3 regions of the Kitasatospora sp. NPDC059827 genome follow, and region 2 is predicted to be linked to each of the others. Evidence: predicted binding sites of a transcription regulator. Region 2 holds the regulator's gene; each other region holds the start of a gene.

Region 1 (7,586 bases), on a different contig from region 2:
GCCACTGGAGAAGCTGCACGGGCACCTGCTCTCGGTCACGCTGTCGCCGACCTCCCGGATGTCCGGCGTGGAGATCAGCGAGCTGCGGCTGCCCAAGGGGGCAGCGGTCACCCTGGTCGTGCGGGACGGCAGCTCCTTCGTGCCGGACAAGGCGACGATGCTGCGCGGCGGGGACGAGCTGCTGGTGGTCACCACGGACGAGGTCGGCGAGGCGGCCGAGCGGCGGCTGCGGGCCGTGGACAAGGGCGGCAAGCTGGCGGGGTGGCTGAACGGGCGCTGAGGCGCCGCCGGGGCGGCTGGGGGGTGGCCGGGGAGCCGGACGCCTCGGGTTGCTTGGGTGGCTTGGGTGACTCAGGCGGCCTGAGGGGCCTGGGTGGCTCGGATGTTCTGGGTGGCCTGGCGGGATCTACGCGCGTAACTGTATGGTGGTACGACCACGCCGTATGACTACCGTTAGAACACCCCCAGCATCTGCCTGACGCAGAGTTGGCGCGACCGCTCGGCGGCCGCGGTCCGGCCCCGGCCCACCAGGCCCGGCCGGCCCGGTATCTACCCCGGTCGACGCGCGAGAGGACGACTCTCGGCGCCGTCGGGGCCACCCCATGCCCTGCCGCGCTACCAGGCAGCAGGAAGGACCGACCGTGACGGCCCGCCGAACGGTCGAGACCACCGCGGACAGCGCTCCGGACACCGCGGACAGCACCCCGAACAGCGCGACCACCGACGCCGCGACACCGGCCAAGGTCGGGTACGGCGCGCTGCTGCGCACGCCCGGAGCCTGGACCTTCCTGGCCCCCGCCTTCATCGCGCGCATGCCCTACGCGATGCTCAGCATGGGCATCCTGCTCCTGGTCAAGGACACCCACGGCTCCTACGGCACCGCGGGCACCGTCACGGCCATCGCCGCCGTCGCCCAGGCCCTGATCGGCCCGCAGACCGGACGGCTCGCCGACCGGTACGGGCAGGCCGCCGTCCTCGTCCCGACCGTCGTGGTGCACGCGGCCTCGGTCGGCCTGCTGATCGCGCTGGCGCTCGGCCACGCGCCCGCCTGGAGCCTGTTCCTGGCCGCCGTCCCGGCCGGCGCGAGCGTTCCGCAGATCGGCGCGATGGTCCGGGCCCGCTGGATCGCCACCATCGGCGCCGAGGGCGCGTCCGCCTCCGCGTCGGCCAAGGTGAGCACCGCCTTCGCCTTCGAGTCCGTGACGGACGAGTTCACGTTCGTGATCGGCCCGATCCTGGCCGCCAACATCGCCACCTCGGTGAACCCGGCCACCGCCCTGGTCGTCGAGGCCGCGCTGACCTTCGTCGGCGGCCTGGTCTTCGCCGCCCAGCGCCGCACCGCACCCGCCCGGATCACCCCGGAGCCCGGCGTCCGGCGCGCCTCCGCACTGTCCTCCCCCGGCGTCCGGCTGCTGGCCGGGGTGATCCTCGGGGTCGGGGCCGTGTTCGGCGGCATGCAGGTCTCGGTGAACGCCTTCGCCGACTCGGTCGGCCAGCACGACGCGGCCGGCACCGTGTACGGGATCTTCGCCGGCGGCTCGATGGTCGCGGGCGTGCTCTACGGCGTCATCGCCTGGCGGCGGGCCGTCCAGCAGCGGATGGTGGTCAGCTACGCGCTGCTGGTGGCGGGCTGCTCCACGCTGTGGGCGATGCCGAACCTGGTCACGCTCTCGATCGCCGCGCTGGTCTGCGGCCTGGCCATCGCGCCGACCCTGATCAGCGGCTACACCCTCGTCGAGACCCTGGTCGAGGACGGGGCCAAGACCGAGGCCTTCACCTGGCTGACCGGCGCCATCGGCCTGGGCCTGGCGGTCGGCTCGATGGTGGCCGGGCGGCTGATCGACGCCCACGGGCCGTCCGCCGGGTTCCTGGTGCCGCTGGTCGGCGCCGGGCTGGGTGTCATCGCGCTGGTGTCGCTGCGGCACCTGCTGGTGGCCCCGGGCGGGTCGGGCCGCGTGGTGGCCTCCTCGGCCGACCTCGGCGGCGCGGCACAGCTGGTCGGTGCCGCGAAGGGCTGAACGCGCGGTCGTCGGTGACTCGGTACCGGCTCATCTCACACCGGATTCGCTGGACTGATCCAACGGAATACCGCATCATTGACCATCGTTAGCACTCATCAGGCGAGAGTGCCAGGAGGAAGACAAGTGCCCACGTACCAGTACCAGTGCACCGAGTGCGGCAACGGCCTGGAGGCGGTGCAGAAGTTCACCGACGAGGCGCTGACCACGTGCCCCGACTGCCAGGGACGGCTCCGCAAGGTCTTCTCGGCCGTGGGCGTCGTATTCAAGGGCTCGGGCTTCTATCGGACCGACAGCCGTTCGTCCTCCAGCAGCTCGGTGGGCTCAGGATCGTCCTCCGGCTCGTCGACCGGCTCCTCGACGTCGTCGGGCTCCGGCTCGGCCGGCTCGTCGTCCGGTTCTTCGAGCATGTCGAGCTCGTCCAGCTCGTCCAGCAGCCCGGCCCCGGCCGCCGGCTGACCTCGGTCTCACGGGAAGGCCCGTCGGCCCCGCTCCACGCGGGGACGGCGGGCCTTTTCGCGCGTTGCGGCGGGTCTTTCGCGCGCTGGGCGGGCCCCTCCGCGCGCCGCCGTCAACTTCCGGAATCGAAATAACTCGTGCGGGTGTACGAAGTTGTCCACAGGGGCGGGTTTGTCCACAGGCTGTGGGAATCGGCTTCCGGAGCACAGCGAGAACGCGCAAGGTGTGGGACACCGAGCAAGACCCGACCGAGTCCGGAGGTGTCCCGATGACGACCACGACCTTGCCCCTCCCGCTGCCCGCCCCCTCCGTACCGCCCCGGCGGGAGGTGCCGAGCTTCCCGCCGATCCGGCGCGGCTGCGGCGGGTGGCACCGCTGGCGCCGGGCCGTCCGACGGCGGGGCGGGGTGCCCGCACTGGTGCTGCTCGCGGCGGCCGCGGCACTCGCCTCCGGGCCCGCGCGGGCCGGGCTGCCACCGCCCCCGGGCGGCGCCGTGGGCCGTACGGGTTGTCAATCCGGGCCTCCGGAAGATCACCCGTAACCAGGCGACGACTTCGTCGTTCGAGGCGGCATGAAAGGCTTCAAGGAATTCCTGCTGCGTGGAAATGTCGTCGAACTCGCCGTCGCCGTGGTCATCGGCGCGGCCTTCACCAACATCGTCAACGCCTTCGTCAAGGGCGTGATCAATCCGATCGTCGGCGTGTTCGGGACGAAGGACCTGGCGTCCTACAGTTCCTGCCTCAAGGGGCCCTGCGAGGTGAGCGCCACCGGTGAGGTCACGTCCGGGATCCTCATCCTGTGGGGGTCGGTACTCAGCGCCGTCCTGCAGTTCCTGATCACCGCCGCCGTCGTCTACTTCGTGCTGATCGTGCCGATGAACCGGATGGCGGCCAAGCGCAAGAGCGTCGCCGAGGTGGCGGCCGAGGCCGAGGCCAAGGAGGTCCAACTGCTGACCGAGATCCGCGACGCGCTGGTCGTGGCGCGCTAGGAAGTCCCTCAGTCACCGTGGTGCGGCGGGCGCTGGCTCAGGTACCAGTCCAGCCCCCGCCCACCGCCGGCACCCGCCCCGGGGCGATCGCCCCAGCCGGCGTCGGTGTCGTCCCGGGACTGCTGGTCCAGCGGGTCACGGAAGACCAGGCGGGCCTTGGCGGGGGTGGAGGTGGTGGAGGCGGGAGGGGTGGTGGTGGGAGGGGAGGAGGCGGAGGGTGGGAGGGAGGGGGAGGGAGGGGCGGGGGTGGCCCCCCGCGCCCGGTCCCGGCCCTGTTCGCGCCCCGGTTCCTGCGCCTGCCCTTGTTCCTGCTCGCTCATCTCATCCACTCCCCTGCTCGCGGTCCGACCTGTCCTTTCAGCGTAGAAGCCTCGCAAGGCTTCCGACGACATGCGCCGGCCCGGGTGCGGAGCACTCCGCACCCGGGCCCGGGTGGTCGACCTCGGCCGCCGGCCGTCAGGCGGCCTCGAATCCCGCGTGGTCGGCGATCTTCTTGAGCTCGGCCAGGGCGTGCTTCTCGATCTGCCGGATCCGCTCGCGGGTGAGGCCGTGCTGCTTGCCCACCTCGGTGAGGGTGCGCTCGCGGCCGTCCTCCATGCCGTAGCGGGAGCGGATGATCGAGGCGGTGCGGTCGTCCAGCCGCCCGATCAGGCCGTCCAGCTCCTCGCGGCGGAGCATCACCATCACGGCGTCCTCGGGGGACGTCGCCCCGGTGTCCTCCACCAGGTCGCCGAACTGGGTCTCGCCCTCGTCGTCGACCGACATGTTGAGGCTGACCGGGTCCCGCGCCCAGTCCAGCACGTCCTTGATCCGGGCCTCGGTGGTGTCCAGCTCGGCCGCGATCTCGGCCGGCTCCGCCTCACGGCCCAGTTCCTTGGACTTCTCCCGCTGCACCCGGCGGATCCGGCCGAGTTCCTCGACCAGGTGCACGGGCAGCCGGATGGTGCGGGACTGGTCGGCGATCGAGCGGGTGATCGCCTGCCGGATCCACCACGTCGCGTAGGTGGAGAACTTGAAGCCCTTGGCGTAGTCGAACTTCTCGACGGCGCGCACCAGACCGGCGTTGCCCTCCTGGATGAGGTCCAGCAGGGGCAGGCCGCTGCGCGGGTAGCGCCGGGCGACGGCCACCACCAGGCGCAGGTTCGAGCGGATGAAGACGTCCTTGGCGCGCTCGGCGTCGGCGGCTATCGTCTCCAGCTCCTCGCGCGTGATGCCGTCGGGGAGCCGGCCGTCGGGGAGTTCGCTCTCCTCCAGCAGGTGCTGGGCGTACACACCGGCCTCGATCCGCAGCGAGAGCTCGACCTCCTCGGCGGCATCGAGCAGGGGCGTCCTGGCGATCTCGTCGAGGTACATACCGACCAGGTCGCGGTCGGCCTCAAGGTTGGTCGGGCGGGCCGCGCGAGTCCGGTCGGCCCTGTCGCGAACGACGGCACGGGTGGCCATGCTTGCTCCCTTTGCTGGTGTTGCCGAGGTCTGCCTGCCTGCCCCCCTGGAGGGCAAGAAGTGCGGGCCCCCAGGGGCTCACACGTAACGATCCAACGAACAGATTCCGGACAACATTCCCAAGTCGTTCAGATTCTTCCTCGTGATGCAGTATCCTGCCGGTTTTCACCACGGTTCTGGACACTCGGTGACCGCCCGGGCACCTCGGGTGCCCGTTCGCGACCGCTCGTGGAGCGCCTCTTCACCGACCGCACACGCAACCGTCGCCCATGGGTTGAACAGGCGAACGCTTGTGGACGTTCCCGCGCGCCCCCGGCTTCCGCCCGCGCCCGCCCCCCGGCGCACGCAGGTCCTCCGCACAAAAGATGCCGAATCGCTATCACTCCAGCTCCCGATCGGCACAGCGCACTGGGAAGGTGTCAGGCATGCACCTGACCAACAGCACGAGACCCGTCACCGTGCGTCATCGCCGCCTCCTTCGGGACGCGTCGGTCGCGCTGGGCTGCGCCGCGCTGTTCGGCCTCCTGGCGACGCTGGTGACGGGCCGCTGGCACCCCCTGCACGAGTTCGACCAGGACTGGATCGGCGGACTGCACTCCTACGCACGCGATCACCGGATCTGGACCGCCGCGGTGCAGACCCTCTCCGACATCGGCGGCCCGGTCACGATGCGTATCCTGCTGGGCTGTGCGGCCGCCTGGCTCCTGCTGATCGGTGCCCGGGTGCTGGCCGGCTGGGTGGCCGCCCAGGCGCTGGTGGGCTGGGCGGCCCAGTGGGCGCTCAAGCTGGCCGTCGGCCGGCAGCGGCCCGCCTTCTCCGACCCGGTGTCGCACGCGGGCGGCCCGGCCTTCCCCTCCGGGCACGCCATGGCCTCGGCGATCACCTGTGCCGTCCTGGTCGGCCTGGTCTGGTACCGGGTCGGCCGACGCGGCCGGACCGCCGCCTGCGCGGTGGCCGCGGTGACGGTGCTGACCATCGGCTGGACCAGGACCGCCCTCGGGGTGCACTGGCCCAGCGACGTACTGGCCGGCTGGCTGGCCGCCGGCGCCGTGCTGGGCGTCGTGACGGCCGTGATCGAACTCTGGCGGCCGGGCGCCCTGGCCCGGGACGTCCGACGGGTCAACTGGCGCACCAGGCCCAGGGTCCAGCGGGTCATCGTGCCGTCCGTCCGCATGCCGCGGGCCGACGAGCCGCTGGAGGACGGCGAGTTGGACGGTCCGGTCCGCTGATCCGCCCTCCCCGGGCAGCGCGGCAGTGGCACGCCCAGGGGGCGGGAACGCCGCAGGCCCTCCGCCCGGGTGGGCGGAGGGCCTGCGAACTGCGGTTCTGAATGTGCCCCAGGCAGGATTCGAACCTGCGACACCGGCTTTAGGAGAGCCGTGCTCTATCCCCTGAGCTACTGAGGCGTGGCCGGTCGGTGACCAGGCCGTTCACAGCGTACCGGATCAGGGGTCGGCCGGGGGTGGCGGTCCGGGAGGCGGGGGTGCCGGGGTCTGACGGGGGGACAGCGCGAGGGGAGCCGGGCGAGCCGGCTTCCCCCGCGCCGGGACGGTCAGAGCAGGCGCAGCAGGCGGGACTCGATGGACGGCGGGTTCAGGTCGCTCTGGAGGGCCACCCGGACCTCCGTCCGGCTGTCGCCCGCGCCCACGCGCAGCGTGCCGACCTCCTTGCCCGCCTTCTCGTTGTGGCCCAGGGCGGACGGGTCCAGGGTGACGGTGCCGGTGACGCCCGGGAAGCCGGGTACCACCAGGTCGTTGGTGGCGACGACCTGGACCTTGCCGCCGAGGCCGTCGTCCACGCTGGCGACCACGTCGCCCTTCTTCACCACGGTCTGGCCGGTCAGCCCGTTCTGCGCGGCCTGGATCTGCTTGCCGCTGACCTTGAGCACGGTCGGCAGGATGCCGTCACCGGGGTTCGGGCTGGTGGCCTGCTGGCCCAGGGTGACGCCGAGGATCAGCCGCTTCACGCCGCCGATCTCCTTGTAGGCGGCCCACATCAGGCAGCCGCCGGCCGGGGTGCTGGAACCGGTCTTGACGCCGATGACGCCGGTCTTCGGGTTGATCAGGTTGTTGGTGTTGGAGATCTTCGCGTTGTTGAACGTGGTGTCCGGGGTGGAGACGATCTGCCGGAAGATGTCGTCCTGCATGACCTGCTCGGCCAGCTTGAGCTGGTCCTTCGCGGTGGACTTGGTGTCCGCGTTGTAGCCCGCCGGGTCGGCGTAGGTGGTGTTGGTCATGCCGAACTTGGCCGCGGTGTCGTTCATCTGCTTGACGAACGCGTCCTCGGAGCCGGAGTGGAAACGGGCGAGCAGCCGGGCCACGTTGTTGGCGGACGGCAGCATCAGCAGTTCCAGCGCCTGGTACTCGGTGAGCTCCTGGTTCTCGACGAGCGTCACCCGGGACTCGTCGGCGTTGCCGGACTCCTGAGCGGCCTGCTTGTCCACCTTGATCTTGGGGCCGCTCTCCCCCTTCTTGAGCGGGAACTTCTGCAGGATCAGGTAGGCGTTCATCACCTTGGTGACGCTGGCGATCGAGGCCGGCGCCTCCTGACCCGAGGTGCCCAGGCTTCCGACGCCGACCACCTCGGCGGCGGACTGGCCCTTGGTCGGCCAGGCGAGGTCCAACTGGTCGCCGGCGAAGCTGAAACTGCCCGCGGTCGTCATCCGCAGCTTCGGGTCC
Region 2 (7,586 bases):
GGCCGAGCTGCTCGGAGATCTCGGCCAGCTGGGCCAGCCGCTTCTCCAGCGTCGGGTGGGTGGAGAGCAGCTGGGAGGCGGTCTCCTTGGCGCTCAGCGCGGGGGCGAAGTAGAAGGCGTTGTAGGGCTGGGCCCGGCGCAGGTCCTCGGTGGGGATGGCGGCGATCTGCCCGGTGACCTTGGTGAGCGCCGAGGCGAGGGCGCTGGGCCGGCCGGTGAGCTGGGCGGCGGCCCGGTCGGCGGCCAGTTCGCGGTAGCGGGACAGCAGCCGGGTGAGCAGGAAGCTGATCGCGTAGACCGCGATCGACACCAGCGGGATGATCAGCGCCGCGATGGCCGCGTTCTGGTCGTTGCTGTTGCGGTTGCCGCCCATGAACCCGCCGTACACGGCGACCCGGGTCATCGCCCCGGCGAGCACGCCGAGGAAGCCGGCGATGGTCATCACCGCGACGTCCCGGTGGGCGACGTGCGACAGCTCGTGCGCCAGGACGCCCTCCAGCTCCTCGGGTTCCAGTCGGCGCAGCAGGCCGGTGGTGACGCACACCACGGCGTTCTGCGGGTTGCGGCCGGTGGCGAAGGCGTTCGGCATGTCGTTGTCGGCGACCGCCACGCGGGGCTTGGGCATGTCGGCCAGGGCGCAGAGCCGGTCGATGGTGCCGTGCAGCTGGGGGTACTGCTCCTCGGTCACCCGGTGGGCGCCCATGGCCCGCTCGGTGATCTTGTCGCTGAACCAGAACTGGGCCACGAACAGCCCGCCGGAGATCAGCACGATCAGCGGCCAGGCCCCGCGCAGCAGCGCGATCAGCAGGCCCGTGAAACCGACGTACAACAGCCCGATCACGAACATCGTCCCGACCATGCGGCTGGTCAGGCCGCGGTCGGGCGCGAAACGGGTGTGCTGGCCCGAGCTCGACATCGCTTGCTCCTCCGTTCGCCGTCGCTTTCGATGCTGCCACCCGGACGGCCCCGGGGCACCACCCGCGCACGCGGAGTGTCGCGGTGGCCGTCCGGAACTGCGGGCAGGATCACCCCGGCCGGGCCGTTCCTGCGGTACGACCCGGGCCGTACACTGGCAGGTACGGTTTTGGCACTCGTGCGTGCAGAGTGCCAGGGTCGGGGTCCTCCCCGGAGCGGCTCGCAGCATCACAGACGGACAACGTGCGAAGACGGAGGTGCGTGCCCCATGGCCGGTGAGGTCCGCCAGCTGGACGACCGCAAGCTCGCCGTGCTGCGCGCGATCGTCCAGGACTACGTGGGCACCGAGGAGCCGGTCGGCTCCAAGGCCCTGGTGGAGCGGCACAACCTCGGGGTGTCCCCGGCCACGGTGCGCAACGACATGGCGGCGCTGGAGGAGGAGGGGTACATCCACCAGCCGCACACCAGCGCCGGGCGGATCCCCACCGACAAGGGCTACCGGCTGTTCGTCGACAAGCTCGCCGAGATCAAGCCGATGAGCTCCCCGGAGCGCCGGGCGATCCGGCACTTCCTGGACGGCGCCGTCGACCTGGACGACGTGGTCACCCGGACGGTGCGGCTGCTCGCCCAGTTGACCCGCCAGGTCGCCGTGGTGCAGTACCCCTCGCTGACCCGCTCCACCGTCCGGCACATCGAGCTGGTGGCGCTGGCCCCGGCCAAGGTGATGCTGGTGCTGATCACCAACACCGGCCGGGTCGAGCAGCGGATGGTCGATTGCCCGGGCACGGTCGGCGAGACGGTCCTGGCGGACCTGCGCTCGCGGATCAACACCCGGGCGGCCGGCCAGCGGCTGCCGGACGTCCCGGGGCTCCTGGAGGAGCTCCCGGCGGCCTTCGAGCCGGCCGACCGGCCGACCGTCAGTACGGTCCTGGCGACGCTGTTTGAGGCGCTCGCCGAGCAGAACGAGGAGCGGATCATGCTGGCCGGCACGGCCAACCTGACCCGCTTCGGGCACGACTTCCCGCTCACCATCCAGCCGGTGCTGGAGGCCCTGGAGGAGCAGGTCGTCCTGCTCCGCCTCCTGGGTGAGACCACGGACGCCGCGATGACGGTCCGGATCGGGCGGGAGAACGCGTACGAAGGGCTGAATTCCACCTCGGTCGTTTCGGTCGGCTACGGTTCGGGCGACGAGAGTGTGGCCAAGCTGGGTGTGATCGGTCCGACCCGGATGGACTATCCGGGCACAATGGGGGCGGTGCGGGCGGTGGCACGGTACGTGGGCCAGATCCTGGCCGAGTCGTAGCACACGGCCGACCGTTGGAAATCCGACGGCCGGCGTCCAGTCGCAGCACTACTACAGGCGGAACAAGCGGAGCATTTGGTGGCCACGGACTACTACGCGGTACTCGGCGTCCGACGGGATGCGGGGCAGGACGAGATCAAGAAGGCGTTCCGGCGCCTGGCACGCGAACTGCACCCGGACGTCAACCCGGACCCGAAGACGCAGGAGCGGTTCAAGGAGATCAACGCCGCCTACGAGGTGCTCTCCGACCCGCAGAAGCGCCAGGTCTACGACCTGGGCGGTGACCCGCTGTCGCCGGGCGGCGGTGGCGCGGGCGGCTTCGGCGCCGGCGCGGCGGGCTTCGGCTTCTCCGACATCATGGACGCCTTCTTCGGCGCCGCGGCAGGCCAGCGCGGCCCGCGCTCGCGCACCCGCCGCGGCCAGGACGCCATGATCCGGCTGGAGATCACCCTGGAGGAGGCCGCCTTCGGCACCACCAAGGAACTCCAGGTCGACACCGCCGTCACCTGCACCACCTGCAGCGGCGAGGGCGCGGCCCCCGGCACCTCGGCCCAGACCTGCGACATGTGCCGCGGCAAGGGCGAGGTCTCCCAGGTCACCCGCTCCTTCCTGGGCCAGGTCATGACCTCCCGCCCGTGCCCGCAGTGCCAGGGCTTCGGCACCGTGGTGCCGACCCCGTGCCCCGAGTGCGCGGGCGACGGCCGGGTGCGGGCCCGCCGCACCCTGACCGTGAAGATCCCGGCCGGCGTGGACAACGGCACCCGGATCCAGCTGGCCGGCGAGGGCGAGGTCGGCCCCGGCGGCGGCCCGGCCGGCGACCTGTACGTCGAGATCGCCGAGACCACCCACACGGTCTTCCAGCGGCGCGGGGACGACCTGCACTGCACCGTCACCATCCCGATGACGGCGGCCTCGCTCGGCACCCAGGTGCCGCTGCAGACCCTGGACGGGCTGGAGGAGGTCGACATCCGGCCCGGCACCCAGTCCGGCCAGTCGATCCCGCTGCACGGCCGGGGCATCACCCACCTGCGCGGGGGCGGCCGGGGCGACCTGATAGTGCACGTCGAGGTGCAGACGCCCACCAAGCTCGACCCCGAGCAGGAGGAGCTGCTGCGCCGGCTCGCCGTGCTGCGCGGCGAGGAGCGGCCGTCCGGCCAGTTCGCGCCGGGCCAGCAGGGCCTGTTCTCACGCTTGAAGGACGCCTTCAACGGCCGGTAGTCGTCCGCCCAGGGGTGCCGGGGGAGGATCCCCGGCACCCCTTCGGTGTTCCCGTTCCATCCCAGGAGGTTCCCCGCCATGACCGCGCCCGTCTTCGTCGTCGAGACCGAGCGGATCGCCGCCGCCGCGCCCGGGGCCGTGCTGCGGCTCGACGGGCCCGAGGGGCGCCACGCGGCGGCGGTGAAGCGGCTGGCGGCCGGCGAGGCGGTCACCCTGGCGGACGGGCTGGGGCTGGGCGTGGACGGCACCGTCGCCGCGGTGCTCGGCAAGGACGCGATCGAGGTCACGGTGGAGGCCGTGCGGCGGGAGCCGGAGCCGGCGCCGCGGATCGTGGTCGTCCAGGCGCTGCCCAAGGGCGACCGCGGCGAGCTGGCCGTGGAGACCATGACCGAGGTCGGCGTGGACGTGGTGGTCCCCTGGGCCGCCTCGCGCTGCATCACCCAGTGGAAGGGCGAGCGCGGCGCCAAGGCGCTCGCCAAGTGGCGGGCCACCGCCCGGGAGGCGGGCAAGCAGTCCCGCCGGCTGCGCTTCCCCGAGGTGCGCGAGCCGATGACCACCCGGCAGCTGGCGCCGCTGCTGGCCGGCGCCGCGCTCGCCGCGGTGCTGCACGAGGAGGGCGCCGAGCCGCTGGCGCACGCCGCGCTGCCGGCCGGCGGGGACATCGTGCTGGTGGTCGGCCCGGAGGGCGGGGTCTCCCCGGAGGAGCTGGCCGCCTTCGCCGAGGCCGGCGCGAAGCCGTACCGGCTGGGCCCCTCGGTGCTGCGCACCTCGACCGCCGGAGTGGCCGCCGGGGCGCTGCTGCTGGGGCGCACCGGCCGCTGGGCCTGACCCCACCGGCAACTCCCGTGCGCCCGCCGGGAGTCTGCGGAAAACGGAGCGGCTCGTACCCGCACCTGCCTACGCTGGCGGCGTGACGGACTCCCTGAGCACCTCCGCGGGCGCCTATCTGCGCCACCCCCATCTGCACGGTGACCTGGTCGCCTTCGTCGCCGAGGACGACCTGTGGCTCGCCCCGCTGGAGGGCGGCCGGGCCTGGCGGCTGACGGCCGATCACCTGCCGGTGCAGCACCCCAGGTTCTCCCCGGACGGGCGCCACCTCGCCTTCACCTCCACCCGGGACGGCGCCCCCGAGGTGCACGTGGTGCCGGTGGACGGCGGACCGTCCCGGCGGCTGACGTACTGGGGCAACGCCGAGACCCGGGTGCAGGGGTGGACCGCCGACGGGCGCCCGATCGCCACCACCGGCGCGGGCGAGTCCGGGGTGCGCCGCTGCTGGGCGCACGCGGTGCCGCTGGACGGCGGCGAGCCGGTGCGGCTGCCGTACGGGCCGGTCGGCGGGCTCGCCTTCGAGCCGGACGGCGTCGGGGCCCCCGCGGCAGAAGCCGGGGGGAGGGTGCTGCTGGTGACCGTCAACAACCGCGAGCCGGCCTGGTGGAAGCGCTACCGGGGCGGCCGGGCCGGCAAGTTGTGGATCGGGCGGGACCGGTTCGTCCGGATCCACCAGGACCTGGCCGGGCAGCTCGACTCCCCGCTCTGGGTGGCCGGGGACGGCGACGGCCGGATCGCCTTCCTGTCCGACCACGAGGGCGTCGGCGACCTGTGGTCCAGCCGCCCCGACGGCTCCGACCTGCGCCGCCACAGCACCGACCCGGACGGCTTCTACGCCCGCAACGCCAGCACCGACGGCACCCGGGTGGTCTTCCACCGGGCCGGCGACCTGTGGCTGCTGGACGACCTGGAGACCGCCTCCCCGCGCCGGCTGGACGTCCGCCCGGCCGGCTCGCGGGCCCGCCGCCGCCCCCACCCGGTGCACGCCGCGCACTGGCTGGAGTCCGTCGCCCCGGACCGCACCGGCCGGGCCGGCGCCGTGGTGGTGCGCGGCAGCGTGCACTGGCTGACCCACCGCGAGGGCCCGGCCCGGGTGCTGGACGAGACCCCGGGTGTGCGCGCCCGGCTGGCCCGGGTGGTGCCGGGCGAGGACGGCGCCCAGGGCGTGCTCTGGGTGTCCGACGCCGAGGGCGAGGACGCCCTGGAGTACGCCCCCGCCGTGCACGACCCCGAGCGGCGCCGGCTGGCCGCCGGGAGACTGGGCCGGGTCAACTCGCTGGTGGTCTCCCCGGACGGCCGGCGGGCCGCGGTCGGCGTGCACGACGGCCGGGTGCTGGTGGTCGACCTGGCCGACGGCGCCGTGCACGAGCTGGACCGCAGCACCGACGGCGAGGTCGGCGGCCTGGTGTTCAGCCCGGACTCGGCCTGGCTGGCGTGGTCGCGCCCGGTGCACCGGATGGGCCCGTACTCGCTGCGCCAGATCGTGCTGGCCGACCTGGCCACCCGCACCGTCGGCGAGGTCACCTCGCAGCGCTTCCTGGACACCTCGCCCGCCTTCACCGCCGACGGCCGCTACCTGGCCTTCCTCTCGGTGCGCAGCTTCGACCCGGTCTACGACGCCCACGCCTTCGGCCTGTCCTTCCCGAACGGCTGCCGCCCCTACCTGGTGACGCTCGCCGCCGAGACGCCGTCCCCGTTCGGCCCGCAGCGGGCCGGGCGGGCGCCCGTCGGGGAGGAGGACGAGCCCAAGGCCCGCACGGCGGACGGCGAGGAGGCCGCGGACGGGGCGGTGCCGGCCGTGCGGGTGGACCTGGACGGCATCGCCGACCGGATCGTGCCCTTCCCGGTCGAGGGCGGCCGCTTCCACACGCTGCGCGCCGCCAAGGACGGGGTGCTGTGGACCAGGGCGCCGCTGCTCGGCGAACTCGGCGACGAGGCCGCCTCCTTGGACGACGACCGGCCCCGCCCGGTGCTGGAGCGCTTCGACCTCAGGAAGCGCCGGGTCGAGCAACTGGTGCACGGCGTCGACGGGTTCTCGGTCAGCGGGGACGGCACCCGGCTGGCGGTGCTGGACGGGGGCGAGCTGCGGATCGTCCCGGCCGACCGCAAGTCCGGCGGGGAGGACGACGAGACCGCCGTCGACCTCACCCGGCTGCGGGTGACCGTCGACCCGGCCGCCGAGTGGCGGCAGATGTACGCCGAGAACGGCCGGCTGATGCGGGACAACTTCTGGCGCCCCGACCTCGGCGGCGTCGACTGGGCCGGGGTCCTGGAGCGCTACCGGCCGCTGGTCGAGCGGGTCGGCTCGCACGACGAACTGGTCGACCTGCTCTGGGAGGTGCACGGCGAACTCGGCACCTCGCACGCCTACGTCGTCCCGTACGGCCGCTACACCGAGCCCGCCCGGCGCCAGGGCCTGCTCGGCGCCGACCTGGTCCGGGACGGCGGGCAGTGGCGGATCGGCCGGATCCTGCCCGGTGAGTCCTCCGACCCCCGGGCCCGTTCGCCGCTGGCCGCGCCCGGCGCCGCGATCCGCCCGGGCGACGCCCTGCTCGCCGTCAACGGCCGCCCGGTCGACCCGGTCACCGGCCCGGCGCCGCTGCTGGCCGGCACCGCCGGGCAGCCGGTCGAGCTGACCGTGGCCGGCAAGGACGGCAGCGACCGGCGCCACCCCGTGGTCGTCCCGCTCGCCGACGAGGAGGCGCTGCGCTACCACGACTGGGTGGCCGGCCGGCGGGCGAAGGCGCGGGAGCTGTCCGGCGGCCGGCTCGGCTACCTGCACATCCCCGACATGCAGACGGCCGGCTGGGCGCAGCTGCACCGCGACCTCTCCACCGAGATGGCCAAGGAGGGCCTGATCGTGGACGTCCGGGAGAACCGCGGCGGCCACACCTCGCAGCTGGTGATAGAGAAGCTGGCCCGGCGGATCATCGGCTGGTACGCGATCCGGGACACCAAGGGCCGGGTGCCCTACCCGATGGACGCCCCGCGCGGGCCGGTGGTCGCGATCGCCAACGAGCTGTCCGGCTCGGACGGCGACATCGTCAACGCCGCCATCCAGGCGCTCGGCATCGGCCCGGTGGTCGGCACCCGGACCTGGGGCGGGGTGATCGGCATCGACAGCCGGTACCAGCTGGTCGACGGCACCCTGGTCACCCAGCCCAAGTACGCGATGTGGATGGAGAACTACGGCTGGGGCCTGGAGAACCACGGCGTCGACCCGGACGTCGAGGTGCCGTTCGCCCCGCACCACTGGGCGGCCGGGGAGGACCCGCAGCTGGCCGAGGCCGTGCGGATCGCCCTCGACACCCTGGCCGCCACC
Region 3 (7,586 bases), on a different contig from region 2:
ATGTTCCTGACCAAGGACATCGTCAAGAACGACTACGGCTACTTCAAGCCGCTCCAGGCACTGGGCAACCACATCCAGAACCACACCGTCACCCACCCGGTGATGAGCAAGCTGTCGGCCGACAAGCAGAAGTCCGAGATCTGCGAGGACCAGGCCGCGCTCACCCAGCAGTACGGCACCGCCCCGCTGCTGTTCCGCCCGCCGTTCGGCGACGGCGCCAACACCCCGATGCTCAACACCTCGGTGCAGCAGTGCGGCCCGCGCGCGATCGTGCTGTGGCGCGAGTCGATGCAGATCCACGACATGCAGTACCAGGCGGGCGACAAGAAGTTGAAGTCCGGCGACATCATCCTGGCGCACTTCCGCGGCCCCAAGGAGCTCAAGGGCGCCACCATGACCCAGATGTTCGCGGACCTGCTGGCCCGGATCCAGGAGCAGGGCTTCTCGGTGGCCCGGCTGGAGGACTACATCCAGGCGCCGGCCTCGTAGCCGCTCAGACCGGCCGGCCCAGCATCATCAGCGGCCCCTTGTCGGTGCGGCTGAGGATCACCGTGACGGAGTTCGGCCCGGAGGGCTTGAGCTGGCGGCGCAGCTCCTCCGGGGTGATCGCCATCCCGCGCTTCTTGATCACCACCGTGCCGACCGCGCGCTCGCGCAGCAGCGCCTTCAGCTTCTTGACGTTGTACGGGAGCACGTCGGTGAGCTCGAAGGCGTGCGCGTACGGGGTGGCGACCAGGCGGTCCGAGGTCACGTAGGCGATCTTCGGGTCGATCAGCCGGCCGTCGACCTGCCCGGCCACCTCGGCCACCAGGTGCGCCCGGATCACCGCGCCGTCCGGCTCGTACAGGTAGCGCCCGACCGGGCCGGCCGGCGGGTCGGGCAGGTCGCCGCCGGTCAGGCTGTCGCCGTGCGGCAGCAGGGTCGCGCGGTGCGGGCGGACCGCCCCGGTGCCGAACCAGAGCACCGCCTCCTTGACGTCCCCGTGGTCGGAGACCCACTCGGCCTCGGCGTCCGCCGGGACGGCCTCGTGCGGGATGCCCGGAGCGACCTTCAACGCGCCGATCGGGGTCCGCCGCCCGGCCTCGACCGCCCAGGACAGCGGCGGGGCGTACGCCTCCGGGTCGAACACCCGGCCGCGCGAGGTGCGCCGCGCCGGGTCGGTGAACACCGCGTCGTAGCCGGTGACGTCCACCTCGGCGACGTCCGCGCAGCGCACCTCCACCAGCTCCGACAGGCCCAGCGCGGCGGCGTTGGCGGCGGTGGCGGCGCAGGCCGCCGGGTCCCTGTCGACGGCCAGCACCCGGATCCCGGCCCGGGCCAGGGCCAGCACGTCCCCGCCGATGCCGCAGCAGAGGTCCGCCAGGCGCCGTACGCCCAGCTCGGCGAAGCGGCGGGCCCGCCACTCGGCCACGCTGCGCCGGGTGGACTGCTCGACCCCGTTGGGCGTGAAGTACATCAGGTCGGCGTCCGCCCCGAACTTCGCCCGCGCCCGCTGCCGCAGCCGCGCCTGGCCGAACGCCGCCGACACCAGCTCCGCCGGGTGCTCCCGCCGCAGCCGGGTGGCCAGCGCCAGCTCCTCCTCGGGGGTGAACTCGCGCAGCTCGGCGAGCAGGGCCTGACCCTCGGGGGTCAGCAGGGGCTGGAGGTTCTCGGTGTCCACCAGGTCATTCTGACCGGTCAGCCCGTCAGCAGGGCCGCCAGTGCCAGCGCGAACGGCGTCGCCACCGCGACCCAGGGGGTGATCCGGTAACCGAGCCGACGGCTGCCGCGTGCGGTCAGTGCCAGGGCGGCGAGCAGGGCCGCGCCGACGACGACGGCCGAGGCCTTCCACGCGTGGGTGAGGCCGGTCAGGACGAAGCACGCCACCGCTCCGGCGGCGACGGCCACGAACAGGCCGAGGACCACCACGAGGGAGAGCAGCAGGTCTGTTGCCCAGTGGATCCGCGGTTGCGCCGGTGGTCGGGTCACCGCCACAGGATGCCCGAGGAGAGGACGGCGGGCAGCAGGAACGGCGCGAGCGCGGCGGCGCCCGGGAGGAGCGAGTAGCCGGAGCGGCGGCTGCGTGCGGCCACCAGGACGGCCGCCGCCAGGGCGGCCGCAGGACCGGCGACCATCCCGTAGCCGAGGAAGGCCCACGCGCTCCCGTCCCCGTCGTCCCCGGTGCCCGGGCCGCCGCCCGTGCAGGCGACGAGACAGAAGACGACGAACGGGAGCACCGCTCCGAGCAGGGGCAGTGCCAGCAGGGCGAGCGCCGCGTCCTTGAGCCGGGCCGGCCCGACGCGCATCGGGATCGGGGTCATGGCAGGAGTCTGGCCGCCCGGCTGGGCATCGCACATGAGTACGGCTACTCATCCGCGGGTCGAGTCCGCAGGGCGCGTCGTTGGCACTCTGGTTGACTGAGTGCTAACGGCAGCCTATGGTCGTCCTTGGCACTCCCCACTGGGGGAGTGCTAATGCGAAGACGTGTGCCTGACCCCCGCGACGGCAGGTACGCAGGTTCGCCCCTACCCGTTAGAAAACCCCGTAATCTCCGAAGGGGAGCTCGGACGTGACCACCAGCAGCAAGGTTGCCATCAAGCCGCTCGAGGACCGCATTGTGGTCCAGCCGCTCGACGCCGAGACCACCACGGCCTCCGGCCTGGTTATCCCGGACACCGCCAAGGAGAAGCCCCAGGAGGGCGTCGTCCTGGCTGTCGGCCCGGGCCGCTTCGAGGACGGCCAGCGTCTGCCGCTCGACGTCGCCGTGGGTGACATCGTCCTGTACTCGAAGTACGGCGGCACTGAGGTGAAGTACCAGGGCGAGGAGTACCTCGTCCTCTCCGCCCGCGACGTTCTCGCCATCATCGAGAAGTAAGTCGTTCCGACCCGCCCCGGATCCGTGTCCCTAGTGACAGGGGCCCGGGGCGTGGTTGTTGGTTCACGTAGTTCGGCGGCCGGCCGGCCGCAGCCCCGAGGGAATAGGGAACATGGCGAAGATCCTGCAGTTCGACGAGGACGCCCGCCGCTCGCTGGAGCGCGGTGTCAACAAGCTGGCCGACACCGTCAAGGTGACCATCGGCCCCAAGGGCCGCAACGTCGTCATCGACAAGAAGTTCGGCGCCCCGACCATCACCAACGACGGTGTCACCATCGCCCGTGAGGTCGAGCTGGACGACCCGTACGAGAACCTTGGCGCGCAGCTCGTCAAGGAGGTCGCCACCAAGACCAACGACGTCGCGGGTGACGGCACCACCACCGCCACCGTGCTGGCCCAGGCCCTGGTCAACGAGGGTCTGCGCAACGTCGCCGCCGGTGCCGGCCCGGCCGCCCTCAAGAAGGGCATCGACAAGGCCGTCGCCGCCGTCTCCGAGCACCTGCTGTCCATCGCCCGCGAGATCGAGGGCAAGGACGACGTCGCCGCCGTCGCGTCCCTCTCCGCGCAGGACACCCAGGTCGGCGAGCTGATCGCCGAGGCGATCGACAAGGTCGGCAAGGACGGTGTCATCACCGTCGAGGAGTCGAACACCTTCGGCGTGGAGCTGGACTTCACCGAGGGCATGCAGTTCGACAAGGGCTACCTGTCGCCGTACTTCGTCACCGACGCCGAGCGCCAGGAAGCGGTCCTCGAGGACCCGTACATCCTGATCAACCAGGGCAAGATCTCCTCCATCCAGGAGCTGCTGCCGCTGCTGGAGAAGATCCTGCAGAGCGGTGCCTCCAAGCCGCTGCTGATCATCGCCGAGGACGTCGACGGCGAGGCGCTGTCGACCCTGGTCGTGAACAAGATCCGCGGCACCTTCAACGCCGTCGCCGTCAAGGCCCCGGGCTTCGGCGACCGCCGCAAGGCGATCCTCGGCGACCTGGCCGTCCTCACCGGCGGCACGGTCATCTCCGAGGAGGTCGGCCTCAAGCTCGACCAGGCCGGTCTGGACCTGCTGGGCACCGCCCGCCGCGTGACCATCACCAAGGACGAGACCACCGTCGTCGACGGTGCCGGTGACTCCGAGGCCGTGGCCGGCCGCGTCGCCCAGATCAAGGGCGAGATCGCCGCGACCGACTCCGACTGGGACCGCGAGAAGCTGCAGGAGCGCCTGGCCAAGCTGGCCGGCGGCGTCTGCGTCATCAAGGTCGGCGCCGCCACCGAGGTGGAGCTCAAGGAGCGCAAGCACCGCCTGGAGGACGCCATCTCGGCGACCCGCGCCGCGGTCGAGGAGGGCATCGTCGCCGGCGGTGGCGCCTCGCTGGTGCACGCCGCCAAGGTGCTGAACGACGGCCTGGGCCTGTCGGGTGACGAGGCCACCGGTGTCGCCGTGGTCCGCAAGGCGCTGCACGAGCCGCTGCGCTGGATCGCCCAGAACGCCGGCCTCGAGGGCTACGTCATCACCCACAAGGTCGCCGAGCTGGAGGCCGGTCACGGCTTCAACGCGGCCACCGGCGAGTACGGCGACCTGCTGAAGGCCGGCGTCATCGACCCGGTCAAGGTCACCCGCTCCGCGCTGGAGAACGCCGCCTCGATCGCCTCCCTGCTCCTCACCACCGAGACCCTCGTGGTGGAGAAGAAGGAGGAGGAGGCCGACGCCGGTCACTCGCACGGCGGTCACGGCCACTCGCACTGAGGCACCGACGCCTGACCGGAGGCCCGGTCCACTCCCTCGGGGAGTCGGACCGGGCCTCCGGCCGTTGTTCGGTCGGTGCGTTTGAGGTTTCAACTATCAGTAGAATTTTGCAGAATGCAAAGATTGCCTTATAACTGAGGCATGATCGAGGCCCGCCACCTGCGCGTCCTGCGTGCCGTCGCCCGCACCGGCTCCTTCTCCGCCGCCGCCCGCGAGCTGGGGTGCACCCAGCCCGCCATCAGCCAGCAGATGAAGGCCCTGGAGAAGTCGGTGGACACCCCGCTGGTGGTCCGCTCGGGCCGCGGGATGCAGCTCAGCGAGGCCGGGCGGGTCCTGCTCAAGCATGCCACCGGGATCCTGGCCGGGCTCTCCGCTGCCGAGGAGGAGGTGGCCGCGATCGCCGGGTTGCGGGCCGGCCGGGTGCGGCTGGTCTCCTTCCCGACCGCGAGTTCCACCCTGGTGCCGCCCGCGGTCGCCCGCCTGCGGGACAGCCATCCGGGGGTGCGCGTGTCGCTGGTCGAGGCCGAGCCGCCGGAGTCGCTGGCGATGCTGCGCGGCGGCGAGTGCGAGATCGCGCTGGCCTTCCGCTACCCGCAGTCCGACGGTGCGGCCGCGGCGCCCGCCCCCGCGCACGGCACGCCGCGCGAGGCCCGGGCCGAGGCGAACCTGGAGGCCCAGCAGCTGTCGGCCGGCACCGACTGGTCCGACCTGGTGGTCACCCCGCTGCTGGACGACCCGCTGGTGGGCCTGCTGCCGGCCGCCCACCCGCTGGCCGGGCGGGGCGGTCCGGTGGAGCTGGCGGAGCTGGCGGGGGAGCAGTGGATCGCCGGCTGCCCGCAGTGCCGGGGGCACCTGGTGGAGCTGTGCGCGGGGGCGGGTTTCGAGCCCCGGATCGACTTCGCGACCGACGACTACCCGGCGGTGGTCGGCCTGGTGGCGGCCGGGCTCGGGGTGGCGGTGCTGCCCCGGCTGGCCCTCCAGTCGGTGCGTCCTGACGGCGTGTCGACGGTTCCGGTGCGGACGGCCTCGGGGGTGCCGGCGGTGCGCCAGGTGGTGGCGCTCACCCTGCCGGACCTGGCCGAGGTGCCGGCCGTCGCGCTGATGCGGGAGCGGCTGGCGGGTGCGGCCGCCGATCGCTGACGATCGGTGACCGGGCTCCCGGGAGGGGGCGGAGCGACCTGATGCGCCGCGAAGGAACGTTTCTTCACGGCGCGCCGCGGACGCGGGTCTAACGGTGCGCGACCGCCGGCGGGGTCAACGGGACCTCCACCAGGCGGTGCCGCGAGCGGCCCAGCATCTCCTCGCGCTCGTCCTCGGTCATCCCGCCCCAGACCCCGTAAGGCTCGCGGACCGCCAGGGCGTGCGCCGCGCACTCGGCGATCACCGGGCAGCGCATGCAGACCTCCTTGGCGCTGGTCTCGCGCGAACTGCGGGCCGCTCCGCGCTCACCCTCCGGGTGGAAGAAGAGCGAGCTGTCCACGCCGCGGCAGGCCGCCGAGAGCTGCCAGTCCCAGAGGTCCGCGTTGGGACCGGGGAGGCGGGAGAAATCTGCCATGGCTCATTCCCTTCAGAGGCGGTCGGCGGCGGCCGGGCGTTTCGGCGGGCTGCTGCCGAACGGTGCCCGGCGGGGCGTCCCGCGCTGGTGTGGACACCTGGAAATATGACTTAAGGCAACTCCATGGACAAGTCACCCACACACTGGCACAACAGTCAATGACCATACGAAAGCTATAAAAACGGGCAAAGTGGGCAAGGGGTTCGGCGGGCGCGAGGTGTGGCAATCGGGTGGTCGACGGGCGCGCGACGACCCGTACCGGCGTGCGGGTCGTGCGCCCACCGCGCGCGAGCTGCGTAAAAGTGCGGCGTGTGCACCGCGATGCGGCTGATCGGTAATGGGTTGGCCACGTACAGTGGTGGAGATGGCCCGAAGGCCGTAACTCATTCGAGTGACGGTCGTTGGTAGTGCGGAGGCGGTTAGCGGGCGCCGGACGTCGGGAACGATCGCGGGCAAGTCGGGGCGATCAGGACGAAGTCCGTCGCCGATCGGCCGTGTCGGAGAGGTTCGTACCAGCCAGGAGGCTCAACGTGACGCGGATCAGCTGCGGAGGACGACGGTCATGACTTCCGTTCTCGTTTGCGACGATTCCCCGCTCGCCCGCGAGGCGCTTCGCCGCGCCGTCGCGACCGTACCCGGTGTGGACCGGGTCACCACCGCGACGAACGGGGAGGAGGTCCTCCGCCGCTGGGTGGCCGACCGCTCCGATCTCGTCCTGATGGACGTCCGGATGCCCGGCCTCGGCGGGGTCGAGACCGTCCGGCGGCTGCTGTCCGCCGATCCGGGCGCGCGGATCATCATGCTCACCGTCGCCGAGGACCTCGACGGGGTCGCGCTCGCGGTGGCCGCAGGTGCCCGCGGGTACCTGCACAAGGACGCCTCGCGCGCCGAGCTGCGGGCCACCGTCACCCAGGCCCTCGCCGACCCGACCTGGCGGCTCGCCCCGCGCCGGCTGCGCAGCCCCGACATGGGCGCGGCACCGACCTTGACGGCGCGTGAGATCCAGGTGCTGGAGGGCATGAGCCACGGGCGCAGCAACGCCGAGATCGGGCGCGAGCTGTTCCTCTCCGAGGACACCGTCAAGACCCACGCCCGACGGCTGTTCAAGAAGCTCGGCGCCTCCGACCGTGCGCACGCGGTGGCGCTGGGTTTCCGCTGGGGCCTGGTCCGCTGACCGTCGGCGGCGCCGCCGGCCGCGGCGCGCCGCCCTCGAATTCCGGAACGGACGCCGCACGGGCGTGTGACGTTACGGTCCCGAGGTTGCACCATGGAGGAGTGGAGCACCTCGGGGACCAGCGGACAGGCACTGCGGCGAACCACGCAGCCGCAGGACACTCGGCGGACGGCGCGACGGACAGGACCACCCACGGCGGCGCGGCGGGAGGCGGCACGGTGCAGGAGGGGCCGGTGGTGCGCGGCACGCCGCACGGTGCCGC

What was found. The regulator HrcA, encoded in region 2, represses chaperone genes, less so after heat shock. The targets are predictions, from matches to a motif close to TTNGCACTCNGNNNNNCNGAGTGCNAA.
Region 1: a site for HrcA is predicted at 2,107-2,133, ahead of ACFV8H_RS08340 (FmdB family zinc ribbon protein). Genes of this name have one in related genera too.
Region 3: a site for HrcA is predicted at 2,381-2,407, ahead of groES (co-chaperone GroES). Genes of this name have one in related genera too.

What each region holds. Positions count from the first base shown of each region.
Region 1 is NZ_JBHWIV010000009.1:69,657-77,242, reverse strand. It holds gene ACFV8H_RS08350 (potassium/proton antiporter) at 1-280, shown strand, start outside; gene ACFV8H_RS08345 (MFS transporter) at 642-2,018, shown strand; gene ACFV8H_RS08340 (FmdB family zinc ribbon protein) at 2,145-2,477, shown strand; gene mscL (large conductance mechanosensitive channel protein MscL) at 3,049-3,465, shown strand; gene ACFV8H_RS08330 (hypothetical protein) at 3,474-3,785, opposite strand; gene ACFV8H_RS08325 (sigma-70 family RNA polymerase sigma factor) at 3,922-4,908, opposite strand; gene ACFV8H_RS08320 (phosphatase PAP2 family protein) at 5,334-6,137, shown strand; tRNA gene ACFV8H_RS08315 (tRNA-Arg) at 6,242-6,314, opposite strand; gene ACFV8H_RS08310 (D-alanyl-D-alanine carboxypeptidase family protein) at 6,461-7,586, opposite strand, start outside.
Region 2 is NZ_JBHWIV010000030.1:61,837-69,422, reverse strand. It holds gene htpX (zinc metalloprotease HtpX) at 1-916, opposite strand, end outside; gene hrcA (heat-inducible transcriptional repressor HrcA) at 1,184-2,218, shown strand; gene dnaJ (molecular chaperone DnaJ) at 2,297-3,436, shown strand; gene ACFV8H_RS20555 (16S rRNA (uracil(1498)-N(3))-methyltransferase) at 3,515-4,264, shown strand; gene ACFV8H_RS20550 (S41 family peptidase) at 4,347-7,586, shown strand, end outside.
Region 3 is NZ_JBHWIV010000008.1:119,954-127,539, reverse strand. It holds gene ACFV8H_RS07720 (polysaccharide deacetylase family protein) at 1-489, shown strand, start outside; gene ACFV8H_RS07715 (methyltransferase domain-containing protein) at 494-1,663, opposite strand; gene ACFV8H_RS07710 (hypothetical protein) at 1,678-1,968, opposite strand; gene ACFV8H_RS07705 (hypothetical protein) at 1,965-2,300, opposite strand; gene groES (co-chaperone GroES) at 2,549-2,854, shown strand; gene groL (chaperonin GroEL) at 2,967-4,595, shown strand; gene ACFV8H_RS07690 (LysR family transcriptional regulator) at 4,737-5,735, shown strand; gene ACFV8H_RS07685 (WhiB family transcriptional regulator) at 5,824-6,150, opposite strand; gene ACFV8H_RS07680 (response regulator transcription factor) at 6,713-7,324, shown strand.